3 regions of the Bradyrhizobium sp. S3.2.6 genome follow, and region 2 is predicted to be linked to each of the others. Evidence: predicted binding sites of a transcription regulator. Region 2 holds the regulator's gene; each other region holds the start of a gene.
What was found. The regulator PhoB, encoded in region 2, activates phosphate uptake and scavenging genes when phosphate is short. The targets are predictions, from matches to a motif close to TGTCATNNANCTGTCAT.
Positions count from the first base shown of each region.

Region 1: ABID58_RS28350 (RNA degradosome polyphosphate kinase) is a predicted target of PhoB. The motif match lies at 3,455-3,471, and genes of this name have one in related genera.
Region 3: ABID58_RS02285 (NAD-glutamate dehydrogenase) is a predicted target of PhoB. The motif match lies at 3,936-3,952, and genes of this name have one in related genera.

Region 1 is NZ_JBEPOS010000020.1:89,708-95,722, reverse strand. Features, by position in the region: partial or broken gene ABID58_RS28375 (DUF6678 family protein) at 1-120, shown strand, start outside; gene purN (phosphoribosylglycinamide formyltransferase) at 178-831, opposite strand; gene purM (phosphoribosylformylglycinamidine cyclo-ligase) at 831-1,904, opposite strand; gene ABID58_RS28360 (CDP-alcohol phosphatidyltransferase family protein) at 2,059-2,601, shown strand; gene ABID58_RS28355 (P-loop NTPase family protein) at 2,714-3,391, shown strand; gene ABID58_RS28350 (RNA degradosome polyphosphate kinase) at 3,545-5,737, shown strand; gene ppx (exopolyphosphatase) at 5,753-6,015, shown strand, end outside.
Region 2 is NZ_JBEPOS010000001.1:715,083-721,097, reverse strand. Features, by position in the region: gene ABID58_RS03335 (Hsp33 family molecular chaperone) at 1-207, opposite strand, end outside; gene argF (ornithine carbamoyltransferase) at 462-1,385, opposite strand; gene ABID58_RS03325 (aspartate aminotransferase family protein) at 1,385-2,587, opposite strand; gene ABID58_RS03320 (GcrA family cell cycle regulator) at 3,041-3,550, shown strand; gene phoB (phosphate regulon transcriptional regulator PhoB) at 3,670-4,377, opposite strand; gene phoU (phosphate signaling complex protein PhoU) at 4,400-5,116, opposite strand; gene pstB (phosphate ABC transporter ATP-binding protein PstB) at 5,128-5,949, opposite strand; gene pstA (phosphate ABC transporter permease PstA) at 5,946-6,015, opposite strand, start outside.
Region 3 is NZ_JBEPOS010000001.1:471,613-477,627, reverse strand. Features, by position in the region: gene ABID58_RS02285 (NAD-glutamate dehydrogenase) at 1-3,831, opposite strand, end outside; gene ABID58_RS02280 (sterol desaturase family protein) at 4,130-5,032, opposite strand; gene ABID58_RS02275 (AraC family transcriptional regulator) at 5,160-6,015, opposite strand, start outside.

The DNA.
Region 1 (6,015 bases), on a different contig from region 2:
GCGTGGATGGAGTGGGTAGAACTGTCCGTGGAAACGCCGCAGCAGCGCGACCTCGTCCGAGCAATCTTGAAACGTACTCGGTTCGCAGGAGAGGAGACCGCGGCAGGTGTCCGCATTCTCGGATATGTCGGCAACGGCGAGCCGGCAAACTATATCGAACAGCCGCGCGGTTCTGCCCTAGCTCACCACGGGCGCAACCAAAAAATTCTCCGACGCCGAACTGCCCACCGTCTTGCAAACATCGCCTTCGATCCGGACCTTGCCGGTCGCAAGCAGGCTCAGCGCTGCGGGATAAATGCGGTGCTCGACTTCGAGGATGCGCTCCGACAGCGTTTCGCCAGTATCATGGTCGCCGACGGGCACCGCGCCCTGCATCACGATCGGACCGGCGTCGGTCTCGGGGATCACGAAGTGCACCGTCGCGCCGGACAGCTTTACGCCGGCGCGCAAGGCCTGGCCGTGCGGATCGAGGCCGGGAAAGGACGGCAGCAGCGAGGGATGGATGTTGAGCATCCGCCCGTACCAGGCCCTGGCGAATTCGGCGGTGAACAGGCGCATGAAGCCGCCGAGGCAAATCAGCTCGATGCCGTGCAGGTCGAGCGCTGCCTGCAGCACCGCCTCGAAGCCGGCGCGATCCTTGCCGAACGGCTTGCTCTCGATCACCTGCGTTTTCACGCCGGCCGCCTTGGCCCGTTCGAGCCCGAGCGCGTCGGCCTTGTTCGAGACGACGAGCGAGATTTCGGCAGGAAAATCCGCCGCGCTTGCTGCCTTGATCAGCGCGGACATGTTGGAGCCGCGGCCGGAAATCAGGATGGCGACGCGGCGCTTCATCACAGCGCCAGGTCGAGATGGCCGTTATAGACGACGCGGTGCTCGCCCTCGGCCGGGATCACGGTGCCGAGTTGCGCCACGGTCTCGCCGGCATGGGTGAAAACCCGCACGACCTCGTCGACCTTCTCAGGCTCGACGATCGCAATCATGCCGATGCCGCAGTTGAAGGTCCTGAGCATTTCGAGCTCGGCGATGCCGGCTTGCGCCGCCAGCCATTTGAACACGGGCAGCACGGGCAGGCGCGCCAGATCGATGCCGACACCGAGATGGCTCGGCAGCACGCGCGGAATGTTGTCGGTGAAGCCGCCGCCGGTGATGTGGGCGAGGCCCTTCACCGCAGCCGTTTCGCGGATCGCGCGCAGGCAGGATTTGACGTAGAGCCGCGTCGGCGTCAGCAGCGCACCGCCAAGCGTCATCACCGGCGCGAACGGCGCCTGCGCCTCGAAGCCGAGGCCGGATTGTTCCACGATCTTGCGCACCAGCGAGAAGCCGTTGGAGTGCACGCCCGACGAGGCCAGGCCGATCACGGCGTCGCCCGCGGCAATGTCCTTGCGCGGCAGCAGCGTGCCCCGCTCGGCTGCGCCGACGGCAAAGCCGCCGAGATCATAGTCGCCGTCCTTGTAGAGGCCGGGCATTTCAGCGGTCTCGCCGCCGATCAGCGCGCAGCCGGACTCACGGCAGCCTTCGGCGACGCCGGCGACAATCGAGGCGGTCGCCTCCGGGTCGAGCTTGCCGCAGGCAAAATAGTCGAGGAAGAACAGCGGCTCGGCGCCCTGCACCACGAGGTCGTTGACGCTCATGGCGACGAGGTCGATGCCGATCCCGCCATGCAGGCCGGTCTCGATCGCGACCTTGACCTTGGTGCCGACGCCGTCGGTGGCCGCGACCAGGACAGGGTCCTTGAAGCCGGCCGCCTTGAGGTCGAACAGGCCGCCGAATCCGCCGATCTCGGCGTCGGCGCCTGGCCGTGCAGTGGCGCGCACCATCGGCTTGATCAGGTCGACCAGGCGGTTGCCCGCGTCGATATCGACGCCTGAATCGGCGTAAGTGAGGCCGTTTTTGCGGTCGGTCATGCCCGATTTCCAGTGGGTTTGCGGCTGGTTACGTCGAATTCCGGGGACACGCAATGGCAAGCGTGGCGCCCCGCCCTATACTATGTAGATATCAACCGGTTCGGCCTCCAAGGGGCCGGATTTCGAGGTCAGGTCGGGTGCCGGGAAGCGCCGCGTGAGTATTCCGAACATCATTACCCTGGGCCGCATCATGCTGGTCCCGATCATCGTCTGGGCCATCGTGTCGAGCCAAATGGAGGTGGCGTTCACCGTCTTCCTGGTCGCCGGCATCAGCGACGCCGTCGACGGCTTTCTGGCCAAGCGCTTCAACATGGCGAGCGAGCTAGGCGCCCTGCTCGACCCCCTGGCCGACAAGGCGCTGCTGGTGTCGATCTACCTCGCGCTCGGCATCTGGGGCGACATTCCGCGCTGGATCGTGATCCTGGTGGTGTCGCGCGACATCATGATCGTGGCGGCAGTGATCGTGTCCTGGCTGTTCGACAAGCCGGTCGAGATGAAGCCGTCGATGGTCTCCAAGCTCAACACCGCGGCCCAGGTGGCCTATGCGGCGCTGGTGCTGGCCTCGCTCGCCTTCGGCTTCAAGTCGGGGCCCTATGATATAATCCTGATGGGCCTCGTTACGGTGTTCACGCTGTCCTCCGTGTCGCTCTATCTCGTCGAGTGGCTACGGCACATGAGCACTATTGATGGCAAGTAGCACGGTCGGGGCCAAATGAGCCGGGAGGCGGCCCCGCAAAAGGCCAACTCCCGATCGAATAAGTCTATCCTCTTCAAACACAGCCGGCGCGCCGGCACGGAGCAAAGCAAGCGTGGCAGGCCGCGTTCATCCCCGACAATTGGCGTTTTCGCTTCCGCATGCGGAGAGCCTCAGCCGGGACAATTTCCTCGAGGGCCCTGCCAATGCCGCAGGCCTCGCGCTGATCGACGGCTGGCCGGAATGGCCGAACCGGGTCATGTGGCTCGCCGGCCCCGAAGGCTCAGGCAAGAGCCATCTCGGCGCGATCTGGGCCGAGGAGGCCGGCGCCCGTTCGAGCGCGGCCAATGCGCTGACCGCAGCCAGCGTCCCCGGCGCGCTCGCGACCGGCGCGCTGGTGGTCGAGGATCTCAAGGCCACGGATTTTGACGAGCGCGCCCTCTTCCATCTGATGAACCTCGCCCGCGAAGACGGCGCCTATGTGCTGTTCACCGGACGTGAGGCGCCGGCGGCGATCGAGGTGGAGCTCCGAGACCTCCGCTCCCGGCTGCGGACGATTCCGGTGATTTCGCTGGCGCCGCCAGACGACCAGCTGTTCCGCGGCCTGATCGTCAAGTTCTGCGCCGACCGCCAGCTCTCCGTGGACGAAAGCGTGGTCAGCTACCTCGCGACCCGGCTGGAGCGGTCGTCGGCCGCCGCCCGGCGCGCCGTGGAGCTGCTCGACGGCGAGGCGCTCCGGCTCGGCCGCCCCGTCACCCGGGCGCTCGCTGCTGAACTGCTGCGCGACGCCTGACCGCCAAGTCCCCCTTTGGTCCCCTTTGCGCCCGCTTGACGCGGCGAGGCAGCCGAACATCAATGTCATCGAAACGTCATCGCACTAACACATGCTCCGGCCGGCTTTGCGCATAAATCGCAAACTGGGGCGAACTGAATGGACCGACTTCTCATGGATTCCGTGCAAGCTATTGAAACAAAAGAGAAAGCTACGGAATCCGAGAGCCTTCCGGCGATCGCCTCAAGCCCCGAGCGATTCATCAATCGCGAACTCTCCTGGCTGCATTTCAACCGCCGTGTCCTGGAGGAATCGGTCAATCCCAGCCATCCGGTGCTGGAGCGGGTACGATTCCTGTCGATCTCCGCAAATAACCTCGACGAATTCTTCATGGTCCGCGTCGCCGGCATCAAGGCGCAGGTGCGCGAGGGTATCGCCGAACGTGCCCCCGATGGCCTGACCCCGTCCGAGCAACTCGCGCTCATCAACCGCACCGTTTCGCGGCTTGCTTCCGACCAGCAGGCGATCTGGGCCGATTTGCGCGGTACCCTCGCCGGGGTCGGCATCGTGCTGGTCGACGGCAAGGAGGTCACCAAGGCGGAGCGGACCTGGCTCGAGGATTATTTCCTCAACAACGTGTTCCCACTACTGACGCCATTGGCGATCGATCCGGCCCACCCCTTCCCGTTCATCCCGAGCCTCGGCTTCACCATCGCGCTCCAGCTCACGCGCGCCATCGACGGCAAGCAGATGAACGCGCTGATCCGCATGCCCGGCAAGATCGACCGCTTCATCCGCCTGCCGGCCGACGGCAAGGTGGTGCGCCTGATCTCGCTGGAGCAGGTGACCGGCCTTTTCATCAATCGCCTGTTCCCCGGTTACAATCTGCACGGCCAGGGCGCCTTCCGCATCATCCGCGACTCCGAGCTCGAAATCGAGGAAGAGGCCGAAGACCTCGTCCGCCTGTTCGAGACCGCGCTGAAGCGCCGCCGCCGCGGGTCGGTGATCCGGCTCGAGATCGACGCCAAGATGCCGGAGCAGCTGCGCAGCTTCGTGCAGCACGCGCTGTCGGCCGCCGACGACGAAGTGTTCCTGGTCGACGGCGTGCTCGCCATGAACGAGCTCTCGCAGCTCACCCGGCTCGACCGGCCCGATCTCGAATTCACCCCTTACGTGCCGCGCCATCCCGAACGCGTGCGCGAGCATGGCGGCGACATCTTTGCCGCCATTCGCCAGAAGGACCTGGTCGTCCATCATCCCTACGAATCCTTCGACGTGGTGGTGCAGTTCCTGCAGCAGGCCGCACGTGACCCCGACGTCGTCGCGATCAAGCAGACGCTTTACCGCACCTCCAACAACTCGCCGATCGTGCGCACGCTGGCGGAAGCGGCCGAAGCCGGCAAGTCCGTCACCGCGCTGATCGAGCTGAAGGCGCGCTTCGATGAAGAAGCCAACATCCGCTGGGCGCGCGACCTCGAAAGGGCCGGCGTGCAGGTCGTCTACGGCTTCCTCGAGTTGAAGACGCACGCGAAGCTTTCGATGGTGGTACGCCGCGAAGGCGGCAGCCTCACCACTTACGTCCATACCGGCACCGGCAACTATCACCCGGTCACCGCGCGTATTTATACGGACCTCTCTTACTTCACCTCGGAACCGACCATTGGCCGCGACGCCGCGCGCGTGTTCAACTTCATCACGGGCTACGCCGCACCAAGCGATCTGGAAAAGATGGCGGTGTCGCCGCTGACCCTGCGCAAGCGCATCATCGAGCACATCCAGGGCGAGACCGAGCACGCGCGTCACGGCAAGCCCGGCGCGGTCTGGATGAAGATGAATGCGCTGGTCGACCCCGATATCATCGACGCGCTCTACGAGGCCTCACAGGCGGGCGTGCAGGTCGAGCTCGTGGTCCGCGGTATCTGCTGCCTGCGACCCGGCATTCCCGGCCTGTCGGAGAACATCCGCGTCAAGTCGATCATCGGACGCTTTCTGGAGCACGGCCGAATCTACTGCTTCGGCATGGGCCAGGGCCTGCCGAGCGCGAAAGCGGCTGTGTATATCTCGTCAGCCGATATGATGCCGCGCAACCTCGACCGGCGCGTCGAGGTGCTGTGTCCGCTGCAAAATCCCACGGTGCATCAGCAGGTTCTCGAACAGATCATGGTCGCGAACCTGAAGGACAATGAGCAGAGCTGGCAATTGTTGCCGGACGGGTCTTCAACGCGTATGAAGACCGCGAAGGGCGAGGAGCCTTTCAACGTGCACAACTACTTCATGACAAATCCGAGTCTGTCTGGCCGTGGAAAGTCGCTCAAGGAATCCTCGCCGCGCCGTCTCACGCGCAGAAACGAACGCCATCAGTCCTGACCGGAGATTTCTGCCTTGAAACGGCCGCGCAAGCGTGGCGCTAGCGTCGCGGTCATCGACATCGGCTCCAACTCGGTTCGTCTCGTCGTCTACAAGGGACTGACACGGAGCCTGATTCCGATCTTCAACGAGAAGACGCTGTGCGGCCTCGGGCGAGAGGTGCAGAGCACGGGCCTGCTCGCGCCGGATGCCGTCGACAAGGCGCTGACCTCGTTGAAGCGTTTTCGGGCGTTGTGCCGCGTGATGCAGGTCGGCCGCGTGTTTGCGATTGCAACCGC
Region 2 (6,015 bases):
GGCCTCGCCCAGCAGCTTGCCGACCGGTGCCGGATAATCGTGCTTGGTCAGGATCTCGTCGAGCGCGGGGCCAAGCCGCACCAGCCGCCCGCGCACATCGAGCGCGTCGACCTCGTAGGGCAGCACGGCGTCATCGATCGGAACCGCGGATGGCGCGCGAACCGGGCCCTCGGGCCCGGTTTTCATGTCAGGGGATTGGGAAACCATGGCGCTTTATCTGGGGTCGGAGGTGGGAAATGGAAGGGGCGCGAGGGGACCTCGAATTCGGTGTCGTCCGGGGGCGCGCGCAGCGCGAACCCGGGACCATAACCACAGGATTACGCTATTGCTGTCGACGACAACTCCGAGTCATCGCCAAAAGGGGTTCCTGTGGTTAAGGGTCCCGGATCTGCGCTTACGCTTGTCCGGGACGACAGCGGAGGATGGGGCCGCTCGCACAGCCACCTCGCCCCGCCACAGTGTTACTTCACCGCGTCGAAACACCAGGCCAGAATGCCCTTCTGCGCATGCAGGCGGTTTTCGGCCTCGTCGAACACGACCGATTGCGGGCCGTCGATCACCTCGTCGGTGACCTCCTCGCCGCGATGGGCGGGCAGGCAGTGCATGAACAGCGCGTCGGGCTTGGCCAGCGACATCAGCTTGGAATTGACCTGGTAGGGCTTGAGCACGTTGTGACGGTGCTCGCCTTCCTTGTCGCCCATCGACACCCAGGTGTCGGTGATGACGCAATCGGCGTCCTTCACGGCAGCCTCGGGATCGGTGCCGAGCACGATCGGCGCACCGGTGGCCTTGATGAAGTCGCGCATCACCTTCTTCGGAGCGAGCTCCGGCGGGGTTGCGACATTGAGGTTGAACTTGAAGCGCTCGGCGGCATGGGCCCAGGACGCCAGCACGTTGTTGTCGTCGCCGGTCCAGGCCACGGTGCGACCTTCGATCGGGCCGCGATGCTCTTCGTAAGTCAGGAGATCGGCCATCACCTGGCACGGATGCGAGCGCCGCGTCAGGCCGTTGATCACGGGCACGGTCGCGTTCGCCGCGAGCTCGAGCAGGGCCTCGTGATTGAGGATGCGGATCATGATGGCGTCGACATAGCGCGACAGCACTCGCGCGGTGTCGGCAATGGTCTCGCCGCGGCCAAGCTGCATCTCGGCGCCGGTGAGCATGATGGGCTCGCCGCCGAGCTGGCGCATGGCAACGTCGAACGACACGCGCGTGCGGGTCGACGGGCGCTCGAAGATCATCGCCAGCGTCTTGCCTTCGAGCGGCTTGACCGGCTGATGCGCCTTCTGCTTCGCCTTCATGGCGGAGGAGGCCGCGAGCATGCTCTTGAGCTCCGACAGCGGCAGCTCGTTGATATCGAGGAAGTGCTTTGGCGTCTTGCTCATCAGCTGGCCGCCCGCTCGTTGCCTGAGAGCGCAGCGCAGGCGCGTTCAAGCCGGCCGACGCTGTCCTCGATCTCGGCTTCGGTGACGATCAAGGGCGGCAGGAAGCGCACGACATTGTCGCCGGCGCCGACGGTGAGCAGTTTTTCGTTGCGCAGCGCTGCGACCAGATCGCCGGAGGGCACCACGGCCTTGATGCCGATCAGGAGCCCCTCGCCGCGGACCTCGCTGACGACATCGGGGTGACGATCGATCACGGAGGCGAGCTTCTGCTTGAGCAGCAGCGACATCTTCTGCACGTGGTCGAAGAAGCCGGGCTTGAGCATGACGTCGAGCACGGCGTTCGCGGCCGAGATCGCCAGCGGATTGCCGCCGAAGGTCGAGCCGTGCGAGCCGGGCCCCATGCCGGTGGCAGCATCTGCGGTCGCCAGCACCGCGCCGATCGGGAAGCCGCCGCCGAGCGCCTTGGCCAGCGACATCACGTCAGGCGTGACGCCGGTGCGGCGGTGGGCGAAGAGATCGCCGGTGCGGCCCATGCCGGTCTGCACCTCGTCGAAGGCGAGCAGCAGGCCCTTCTCGTCGCAGAGCTGGCGCAACGCCCTCAGGAAAGAAGGCGTCGCCGAACGAACGCCGCCCTCGCCCTGGATCGGCTCGATCAGGATGCCGGCGGTCTGCGGACCGATCGCCTTCTTCACGGCCTCGATGTCGCCGTGCGGGATCTGGTCGAAACCGTCCATCGGCGGACCGAAACCTTCGAGATATTTTGCAGAGCCGGTCGCAGCCAGCGTCGCCAGCGTGCGGCCGTGGAAGGCGCCTTCGAAGGTGATGATGCGGTAGCGCTCCGGATGTCCTTTGGAGAAGTGATGATGGCGGACCAGCTTGATCACACCCTCCAGCGCTTCGGCGCCGGAATTGCAGAAGAACACGAAGTCCGCAAAACTCTCGTTGCAGAGACGCGCGGCGAGCTTCTCGCCGTCCGGGCTCTGGAACAGGTTCGACATGTGCCAGAGTTTTGTGGCCTGCTCCTGCAGCGCCTTGACCAGCGCGGGATGGGCATGGCCGAGCGCATTCACCGCCACGCCCGAGGTGAAATCGAGATAGCGATCGCCATTGGTTGCGATCAACCAGACGCCTTCACCGCGCTCAAAACCGATGTCGGTTCTGGCGAAAACGGGGAGCAAGTGCGGCGCTGCGCTGTTAGCCATGATGGTCTCTTTGGATGTTTCGGACGGCCTGAAACTGCGTTGCGCAGCGCATCATTGGTCCGGAAAACGAAACGTGCCGCCTTTTAAGGGCGGCACGCATCACTATCTTATGCTTGGCACCATTGGTGTCAATGCCGCCCGGAAAGCCCCGCGAAACCCAGATTCCGTAGTCTTGCGGTGCCGAATTTGCGGGTTTTGGCCACGGAACATGTGGAAGCGAGTCGGCGGACTCTTGCGCGTGAGTCACGCCATATTGTAGCGTCTGGCTTGTCAGATACGACATCTCGTGCAGCGGTTCTGATCCCAAAAGTCCTCATGTACCGGCGTAAACGTTCGGGCGTATCATTGCGCCCGGCGAGCCTTAAGGGATTCTGGCGGCACGGATTTTTCGAGGCTTAGGCATTCGTTGTGCGGCCCCCAGGATGGCAGGCGCGCGGCGAAGGAAAGGGTGCAATGACGGTTTTGACCTGGTCCGACGATCGCGTCGAACAGCTGAAAAAGCTCTGGGAGGCCGGACTTTCGGCCAGCCAGATCGCCGCTGAGCTTGGGAATGTCACCCGTAACGCCGTGATCGGCAAGGTTCACCGGCTCGGCTTGTCGGGCCGCGCCAAGAGCCCGTCTTCGGCAGCTCCGCGGCCGCGCAAGGCGCGTCCAGCGCCGCACATGATGCGGGTGAGCAGGCCCATCGCACGCGGCAATACCGCGCTGGCGCAGGCTTTCGAGGTCGAGGTCGAGGCTGAACCGGTCACCTACGACAACGTGGTACCGATGAGCCAGCGGCTGTCGCTCCTCGAATTGAACGAGGCGACCTGCCACTGGCCGGTCGGCGATCCCTCGAGCCCGGATTTCTTCTTCTGCGGCGGCAAAGCGCTCTCCGGCCTGCCCTATTGCGCCCAGCACTCGCGGGTCGCGTATCAGCCGGCAGCGGATCGCAGGCGGGCCCCGGCGAAGCCGGCGCGGTAAGCTCAGCTCCAAACGACGTCGTCGCGGCCTGGTGCGCAATTGCGCACGGGCCGGAACGATCGGGAGAAGGATCGGCGCGCCTTTGGCGCGCTTTTTTGTTGAGGTCTGCTCAGGCCGTTTCAGGCCTGCTCGGCCTTCGCGAACCGATCGTCCAGCGCGTAGCCGGCGCCGCGGACGGTGCGGATCGGGTCCTGCTCGCGGCCGAGATTGAGCAGCTTGCGCAGGCGGCCGATATGCACATCGACGGTGCGCTCATCGATGTAGATGTCGCGGCCCCAGACGCTGTCGAGCAACTGCTCGCGCGAGAACACGCGGCCGGGATGCTCCAGGAAGAACTCCAGCAGGCGATACTCGGTCGGGCCGAGATCGATCGGCCGGCCCGAGCGCGCCACGCGGCGCTTTTCGCGGTCGAGCTCGATGTCGCCGAACGCCAGCACGGTTGCGAGCCGCTCCGGACTTGCACGCCGGAGCAGGCCTTTCACGCGCGCCAGGAGCTCGGGCACCGAGAACGGCTTGACGATATAGTCGTCAGCGCCGGTCGCCAGGCCCCGCACCCGCTCGCTCTCCTCGCCACGCGCGGTGAGCATGATGATCGGCAGCTGCTTGGTGTCGGATCGCGCACGCAACCGCCGACACAGCTCGATGCCTGATAGCCCCGGCAGCATCCAGTCAAGCACGATCAGATCGGGGATGTGCTCCTTGAGGCGGGTGTCGGCGTCGTCGCCGCGCATTACCGTCTCGACGTCATAGCCGTCGCCTTCGAGGTTGTAGCGGAGAAGCTCGGTCAGAGCTTCCTCGTCCTCAACCACCATAATGCGTGCGCCCATCGGGTCGTCGCTCCTTGCGTAATCAGGTGTTCGGGACCGTGGTGGCGAAGGTCGTCATGTCGCCCTTCGGCCGCTTGTCGGTGATCGCTTGGCCTTCGATCATGTAGAACACGGTCTCGGCAATGTTGGTGGCGTGGTCGCCGATCCGCTCGATGTTCTTGGCGCAGAACATCAGATGGATGCAGAACGAGATGTTGCGCGGATCCTCCATCATGTAGGTGAGGAGCTCACGGAACAGCGAGGTGCAGATGGCGTCGACTTCCTCGTCGCCCTTCCACACCGCCATCGCCGCCGGCAGATCGTGCGCGGCATAGGCGTCCAGCACTGACTTGACCTGCTGCTGCACGAGGTCGGTCATGTGCTCGAGGCCGCGGAACAGCTTGAGCGGATGGAAATCCGTCTCCAGCGCCGCGACGCGCTTGCCCATGTTCTTGGCGAGGTCGCCGATGCGCTCGAGATCGGTCGCGACGCGCATGGCGCCGACGATCTCGCGCAGATCCACCGCCATCGGCTGGCGGCGCGCGATCGTGAGCACGGCGCGCTCCTCGATCTTCTTCTGCAGCGTGTCGAGCTCGGCGTCGATGGCGACGACGCGCTGGCCGAGCGCGACGTCGCGGCGGATCAGCGCATCGACGGAATCGACGATCATGCGCTCGGCGATGCCGCCCATCTCGGCGACCAGGCGCGTGAGCTCCTGGAGGTCGGTGTCGAAGGCCTTTGCGGTATGTTCAGAACCCATGTGCCGTCTCCTCAGCCGAACCGGCCGGTGATGTAATCCTGCGTGCGCCGGTCGGTCGGCGATGTGAATATCTTGCTGGTGTCGTCGAACTCTATCAGCTCGCCGAGATACATGAAGGCGGTCTTGTCGGAGACGCGGGCGGCCTGCTGCATGTTGTGGGTCACGATCGCGATCGTGTAGTTCTCGGACAGCTCCTGGATCAGCTCCTCGACCTTGGCGGTCGAGATCGGGTCGAGCGCCGAGCAGGGCTCGTCGAACAGGATCACCTCGGGCCGCACCGCAACCGTGCGGGCGATGCAGAGGCGCTGCTGCTGGCCGCCGGAGAGCGACAGGCCGGAGGCGTTGAGCTTGTCCTTGACCTCGTTCCACAGCGCGCCGCCGCGCAGCGCTTTCTCGACGCGGTCATCCATCTCGGATTTCGAGATCTTCTCATAGAGACGGATGCCGAAGGCGATGTTCTCGTAGATCGTCATCGGGAACGGCGTCGGCTTCTGGAACACCATGCCGACGCGGGCGCGCAGCAGATTGAGGTCGAGCTTGGGGTCGAGGATGTTGGTCTGGTCGAGCATCAGCTGACCGGTGACGCGCTGGCCCGGATAGAGGTCGTACATTCGGTTGAAGATGCGCAGCAGGGTCGACTTGCCGCAGCCCGACGGGCCGATGAAGGCGGTGACCCGGTTGGTGCCGAGCGCCAGGTTGATGTTCTTCAGCGCGTGGTGCTCGCCATAATAGAAGTTGAGGTTGCGCACCGTCACCTTGGCCGGCGCTTCGGGCAGCATCGGCGCCTGGGGCAGGCCGCCGGCCGCGCTCATCGATACGGAAAGATCGGTCATTTTGCGGTCCTCTCGGCGCTGAGAATGCGCGCGCCAATATTCAGGGCAAGAACGGTCAGGGTGATG
Region 3 (6,015 bases), 240 kb from region 2:
TGGCCTTGTCAGGGCTTGGCCGCGCCGTGCTCGCTCGGCGAGCGCTGCGTCATCAGGAAGGAACTCCACCGTGCGACTGAGCAGGCCGCGCTGCTCGAGCGACTGCATCAGGCGGGCGAGGAAGCCCGTCTCGGCGACGCCCTTGCGCTCGGCGAGCGAGAGCGCCAGCGTCTGCAGATAGTTGTTGCGCAGCACCAGCGCGCCGACCTCGTCGGTCATCGCAGCAAGCAGGCTGTTGCGGTCAGCGGGGCCGAGGCGTCCCTCGCGCTCGAGGCGCGCGAGCGCGATCTTGATATTGACCTCGACGTCGGACGTGTTCACGCCGGCCGAATTGTCGATGGCGTCGGTGTTGAGCTTGACGCCTTTTTGCGCCGCTTCGATGCGGCCGCGCTGGGTGACGCCGAGATTGGCGCCTTCGCCGATCACCCGGGCACGCACGTCGCCGCCAGTGATGCGGATCGGATCGTTGGCGCGGTCGCCGGCCTGATCGTCGCTTTCCGCCGCCGCGCGGATATAGGTGCCGATGCCGCCAAACCACAAGAGGTCCACGCGCGCCTTCAGGATCGCCGTCATCACCTCGAAAGGCGTGGCTTGCGGCTTGTCGAGATCGAGCAGGGTGCGCACTTCCGGCGCGAGCGGGATCGCCTTGAGCTGGCGCGAGAACACGCCGCCGCCTTGCGAGATCAGCGACTTGTCGTAGTCCTGCCAGCTCGACCGTGGCAGGTCGAACAGGCGCTTCCGCTCGGCGAGGCTGATCGTGGGATCCGGCGAGGGATCGATGAAGATGTCGCGGTGATCGAAGGCGGCCACAAGCTTTGTCGCCGGCGAGAGCAGCATGCCGTTGCCGAACACGTCGCCGGACATGTCGCCGACGCCGACCACGGTGAACGGCATGGTCTGGATGTCGGTGCCGAGCTCGCGGAAGTGGCGCTTGACCGCCTCCCAGGCGCCGCGCGCCGTGATCCCCATCTTCTTGTGGTCGTAGCCCTGGCTGCCGCCGGAGGCGAAGGCGTCGCCGAGCCAATGGTGCTTCTCGGCGGAGATCGTGTTGGCGATGTCGGAGAAGGTGGCGGTGCCCTTGTCGGCGGCGACGACGAGATAGGGGTCGTCGCCGTCATGCCGCACGGTCGAATCGGGTGGCACGACGATGTCGCCGTCGAGATTGTCGGTGAGTTCGAGCAGCGAGCGAACAAAGATGCGATAGGCTTCGGTGCCTTCCGCCATAAAGTGGTCGCGATTGGACGGCGACGGTAGGCGCTTGGGCACGAAGCCGCCTTTGGCGCCGACTGGTACGATCACGGCATTCTTGACCTGCTGCGCCTTCACGAGGCCCAGGATCTCGGTACGGAAATCCTGCGGCCGATCGGACCAGCGCAGGCCACCGCGCGCAACCTTGCCGAAGCGCAGGTGAATGCCTTCGAGACGAGGTGAATAGACGAAGATCTCGTAGAGAGGTCGTGGAGTTGGCAGGTCGTCGATTCGGCGCGCATCGAACTTGAAGGAGATCACCGGACGCGGATGTCCATCCTCGCCGATCTGCCACAGATTGGTGCGGATGGTCGCCTGCACCAGATTTGTGAAACGGCGCAGGATGCGGTCTTCGTCGAGCGAGGCAACGGATTTAAGCTGCTCCTCGATCTCGGCAAGCAGGGCCGTCTCGCCTGCCGAGCGCTCGGAATCAGTAACGGCGAGACGCGGATCGAGGCGGGTCTGGAACAGCGCGACGAGGCTGGCCGTGATCGCGGCGTTCTTGCGCAAGGTCTCCCACATATAATCCTGGGTGAAGGGAGCGCGGATCTGGTGCAAGTAGCGCGACAGCGCCCGGATGGTCGAGACTTCCCGCCAGCCCAGGGCCGTGCGCAGGATCAAGGCATTATACCCGTCGGATTCGGCGCGATCCGTGACCACCGCCATGATCGAGGCTTCCAGACGATGGCTGAATTCCGGACTGGTGTCGATCGGCCGGCCGTCGCTGGTCTCGATCGTCATATCGTGCAGCCAGACCGGCTCGGGTCTGTTACCGGGCACGATCTGATAAGTGCGTTCGTTGACCACGCGCAGGCCATGATTTTCGATCACCGGCACGCGATAGGACAGCGATAGCGGTGCGGCGTCGGAGAACACCTTCAGGGCAAAGCGCCTGGGATCGTCCTCGCCCTTGTCGCGGTGAACCGAAATCGTCACCGGGCGGGCCGGGGTCAGCCTTTCGATGGTCGCGATATCGGCGATCGCCTGCTCCGCAGTGAAAGCCTCGGTATAGCCGCCGCTAAAGGACTTGGCATAGCGGTTGGCGAGCATGCGCGCCCGCATGCCGTCGGTCGACGCGGCGAGCGCGGCCTTCAGCTTGTCGGCCCAGGTCGCGGCAATAGCGCTGATCCCGGCTTCGAGCGTGGCGCGCTCGACGACTGGCGTTTTGCCTTCATAGCGCCCGATGATGAAGTGGACGCGCGCAAGCGCGCCTTCAGGGAATGATACGTAGGAAGCTGACAGGGTCCCCTTGTAGACCTGCGACAGGAAGGTTCCGACGCGCGTGCGGACGTCGCTATCGTATTTGTCGCGCGGAATGAAGGTGAGGATGGATACGAAGCGATCGAACTTGTCTACCCGCGCCAGCGCCCGGACGCGCGGGCGCTCGTAGAGGAGCAGGACCTCGATGACGAAATTGTAGAGCGTGTCGACGTCGATCTGGAATAGCTCGTCACGCGGATAATCTTCGAGGATATGCATGAGCGCCTTGCCCGAATGGCCGTTCGGGTCGAAGCCGGCGCGCTGCAGCACCCGCGAAACCTTGTGGCGCACATAAGGGATCTGCCGCACCGAGCGGGTATAGGCGCCTGAGGTAAACAGGCCGACGACGCGCAATTCGCCCTCGAGCCGGCCGTCGGGCGCATAGAGCTTGATGCCCACATAATCCATCCGGATGCGGCGATGGACGCGGCTAGAGACATTGGCCTTGAAGACGGTCAGCAGGGTCGGTTCGCGCATGAACTGGCGAATTTCCGATGTCATCACCACCATTTCGTTGCCGCGGCGCAGGACCTTCACGTCCGGATCGCGCAAGATGCCGAGGCCTTCGCCGGTCGTAATGTCGTCCGACCCATCGCTGTCCGGCGAGAAGCGATATTCGCGCACGCCGAGGAAGGTGAAATTGTCCGCGCAGAGCCATTGCAGGAACTGGTTGGCTTCGGCGACCTCGTCGATCGGCAGCGGCGGAGGATTGGAAGAGAAAGTCTTGATCGCTTCCTCGACGCGGTCACGCATGACCCGCCAGTCGGCGACGCAGGCGCGGACGTCGTTCAACGTTCTGGTGAGGCCATCGACCAGCTTCTGGCGATCGGCATCCGCGTCCAGGCGGGTGATGTGGAGGTGAATCAGGCTTTCGCGCGCGCCCTTTACTCCCTCGGGCAGTGCTTCGCCGTAGAAGCGGAGCAGCTTGCCCTCGTCATCGCGCTCCACGGCGATGATCGGGTGAGCGACGAGGGTGACTTCGATGCCCTGCTCGGCGAGCTCCGCCATCGTGGAATCGAACAGGAAGGGCATGTTGTCGTTGAGAATCTCCAGCACGGAAATCTCGCGCCCATTCGGCAACGTCGGATTGGCAACGCGGATATCGGCGCTGCCGGCCGTGCGTCGCTGCACGTGCTCCCAGGCGTGCTCCGCCAGAAGGGCAAGCGAGGCGGCATCGTAATGGGCGAGATCCTCGATATTGCTGTAGCCGAACAAGGGCTCGGCAAAGGCCCGGGGGCTCTTGCCCGGCGGCACGCTGCCCGCTGCATCGCGGATCAGGGTTGCCCGGGCCCTGTCGTCACGCCACGCCATCATATCCTCCATTTGCCGCGCCGTCCGACCGCAGTCGCGGTCATCAGCCTGATTCTGGAGTGCACTCTTCGAGCGCCGCGATCGAGTGCGTACGTGAAATCTTCGGTCTCGAAGCTTCAACAGTTCGACGACAATACTACGATCCCGGAGCGAAAGGCGCACGCTGTCGTGAGGCGTGCTGAAAATTCCCTACCGCAGCGCGTGAGGCCGACGTCGGCGCCGATGGCCGCCGCATCCCCGGGCGTGAAAAAATCACAAGCAATTTCAACTGTATATGGGTTCGCGGTTTTGTTCTGAATGGTGCGCCACTTCATCCCACCGCAACGTCGACGTTCTGACCGGCATTGCGCCCGGCCGGCGTCGTGACCACCGGCGTCACCGGATCGTCACCCGGCGGGCCGATCAGGCAGGCGAACCGGCCCCGCCAGGTCGGCGATCGCCAGAGATCGCGCGCGAGCGCCGCCCATTCGTGAAACGCGATGACGACCGGATTGTTGGAGCGCAGCGGCTTCACCAGGCCGTAATTGCACGGCAGGTCGTCGCGTTCGGCGACGAAGGTGCCGAACATCCGGTCGAACACGATGAAGATGCCGCCGTAGTTGCGATCGAGATACTCCGCGTTGCAAGCATGGTGCACGCGATGATGCGAAGGCGTGTTGAGCACATATTCCAGCCAGCCGAGTTTCGGGATCCACTCCGCGTGCAGCCAGAACTGGTAGAGCAGATTGATGCCGGCTGCGATGAACACCGGTCCCGGTGCGAAGCCGAGCCAGATCATCGGCACGTAGAAGATTGCGGCACCGGTCAGCCTCCCGGTCCAGCCGAAGCGGTAGGACGCCGCGAGATTGAACTCGTTCGAGGAATGGTGGATCGCGTGCGTCGCCCAGAACCAGCGAACCCGGTGGCTGGCGCGATGGAACCAGTAGTAGCTGAAATCCTGGGCGATCACGAGCACGACCACCGACAGCACGCTGTTGAGCGGGATGGTGAACAGCCGGTGGCTCCAGGCCAGATCGACCAGCGGCTGCGCGATGCTGAGCGGCAGCAGCGTGTAGACGAGATATTGCCGGCCGAGCGCATCGACCAGCGAGGCGCAATAGGCACGCCAATTGTAGTCACGGCGCATCACCAGGGCCAGGACGAGCCCCTCCAGCGTCGCGATCACGATCACGGCGGGAAGGGAAAACTGCAGAACGGAAATCAATGGCTTCATCGCAACCTCGCATCCGCAGACGCATCGCCTGCAGGGCATGAGTTGCACGGGGGAAGCGCCGCGGCGCGCCGATTCCTGAACGAAGACTGGCCGATTCCTGCAAAGAGCCCGTCAAATCAGGAAACGGCTAGATTTCGGCCCCTGCCACACCGCCGGCACGAGCCCGCCGATACTCGGACGGCGTCAGGCCGGTATGCGACTTGAAGGCGCGATTGAAGGGCCCGATCGAGCCGAAGCCGGCGTCGAGCGCAATGGTCAGGATCGGCACTGCGGCTTGCGTGGGATCGCTCAGCGCGGCCTCGACCTCAGCCAGACGATAGCCGTTGACGAAGGCGCTGAAATTGCGATGGCCGAGCTGCCGGTTGATCAGATGGCGCAGCCGGTATTCCGGGATCTCGAGCTTCCGTGACAATGTTGCGATGCTCAGGTCCGGCTCGCGAAAGACCTTGTCGCGGTCGAGCAGGCGGCGCAGCGCCGCGAGTTCGGCTGCATCGGGTTCGGTTGCCGGCACTGCTGCCGGTGGATCACGCGAAATCACGGTCGGCTGGCTCGCCAGCGCAGGCGCGGGCACCAGCGGTGGTTCAGTCGAGGCCAGCGTGCCCAGCACGGCGAACAGGAATATCACCGCCGTCAAGCCGGCCGCGTTGGCGAGACTGAGCGATGACACGGACAGGCCGCCGGGCCAGAGCCAGTCCGATGCAATAATGAACAGGGCATAGAGCACGGTGACGACGGCATACCAGACGCGCAGCCGTCGCCGCTTCTCCACCAGATCGGCCGCGCGCCCAGACAGCACATGCCAGATGCCCAGCAGCAGAAGCGACACGGACAGAGCGGTGCGCGCTACATCGACGGACATCGGATGCCTGGACATGTCGATCCATGCGAGGCCCATCAATGCGAGCGCGCCGAGCGAATGGTACCAGCGCAGGCGAAATTCATCGACGAAGATGGCGCTCACTGCAATCCAGAATGCGGCCGGT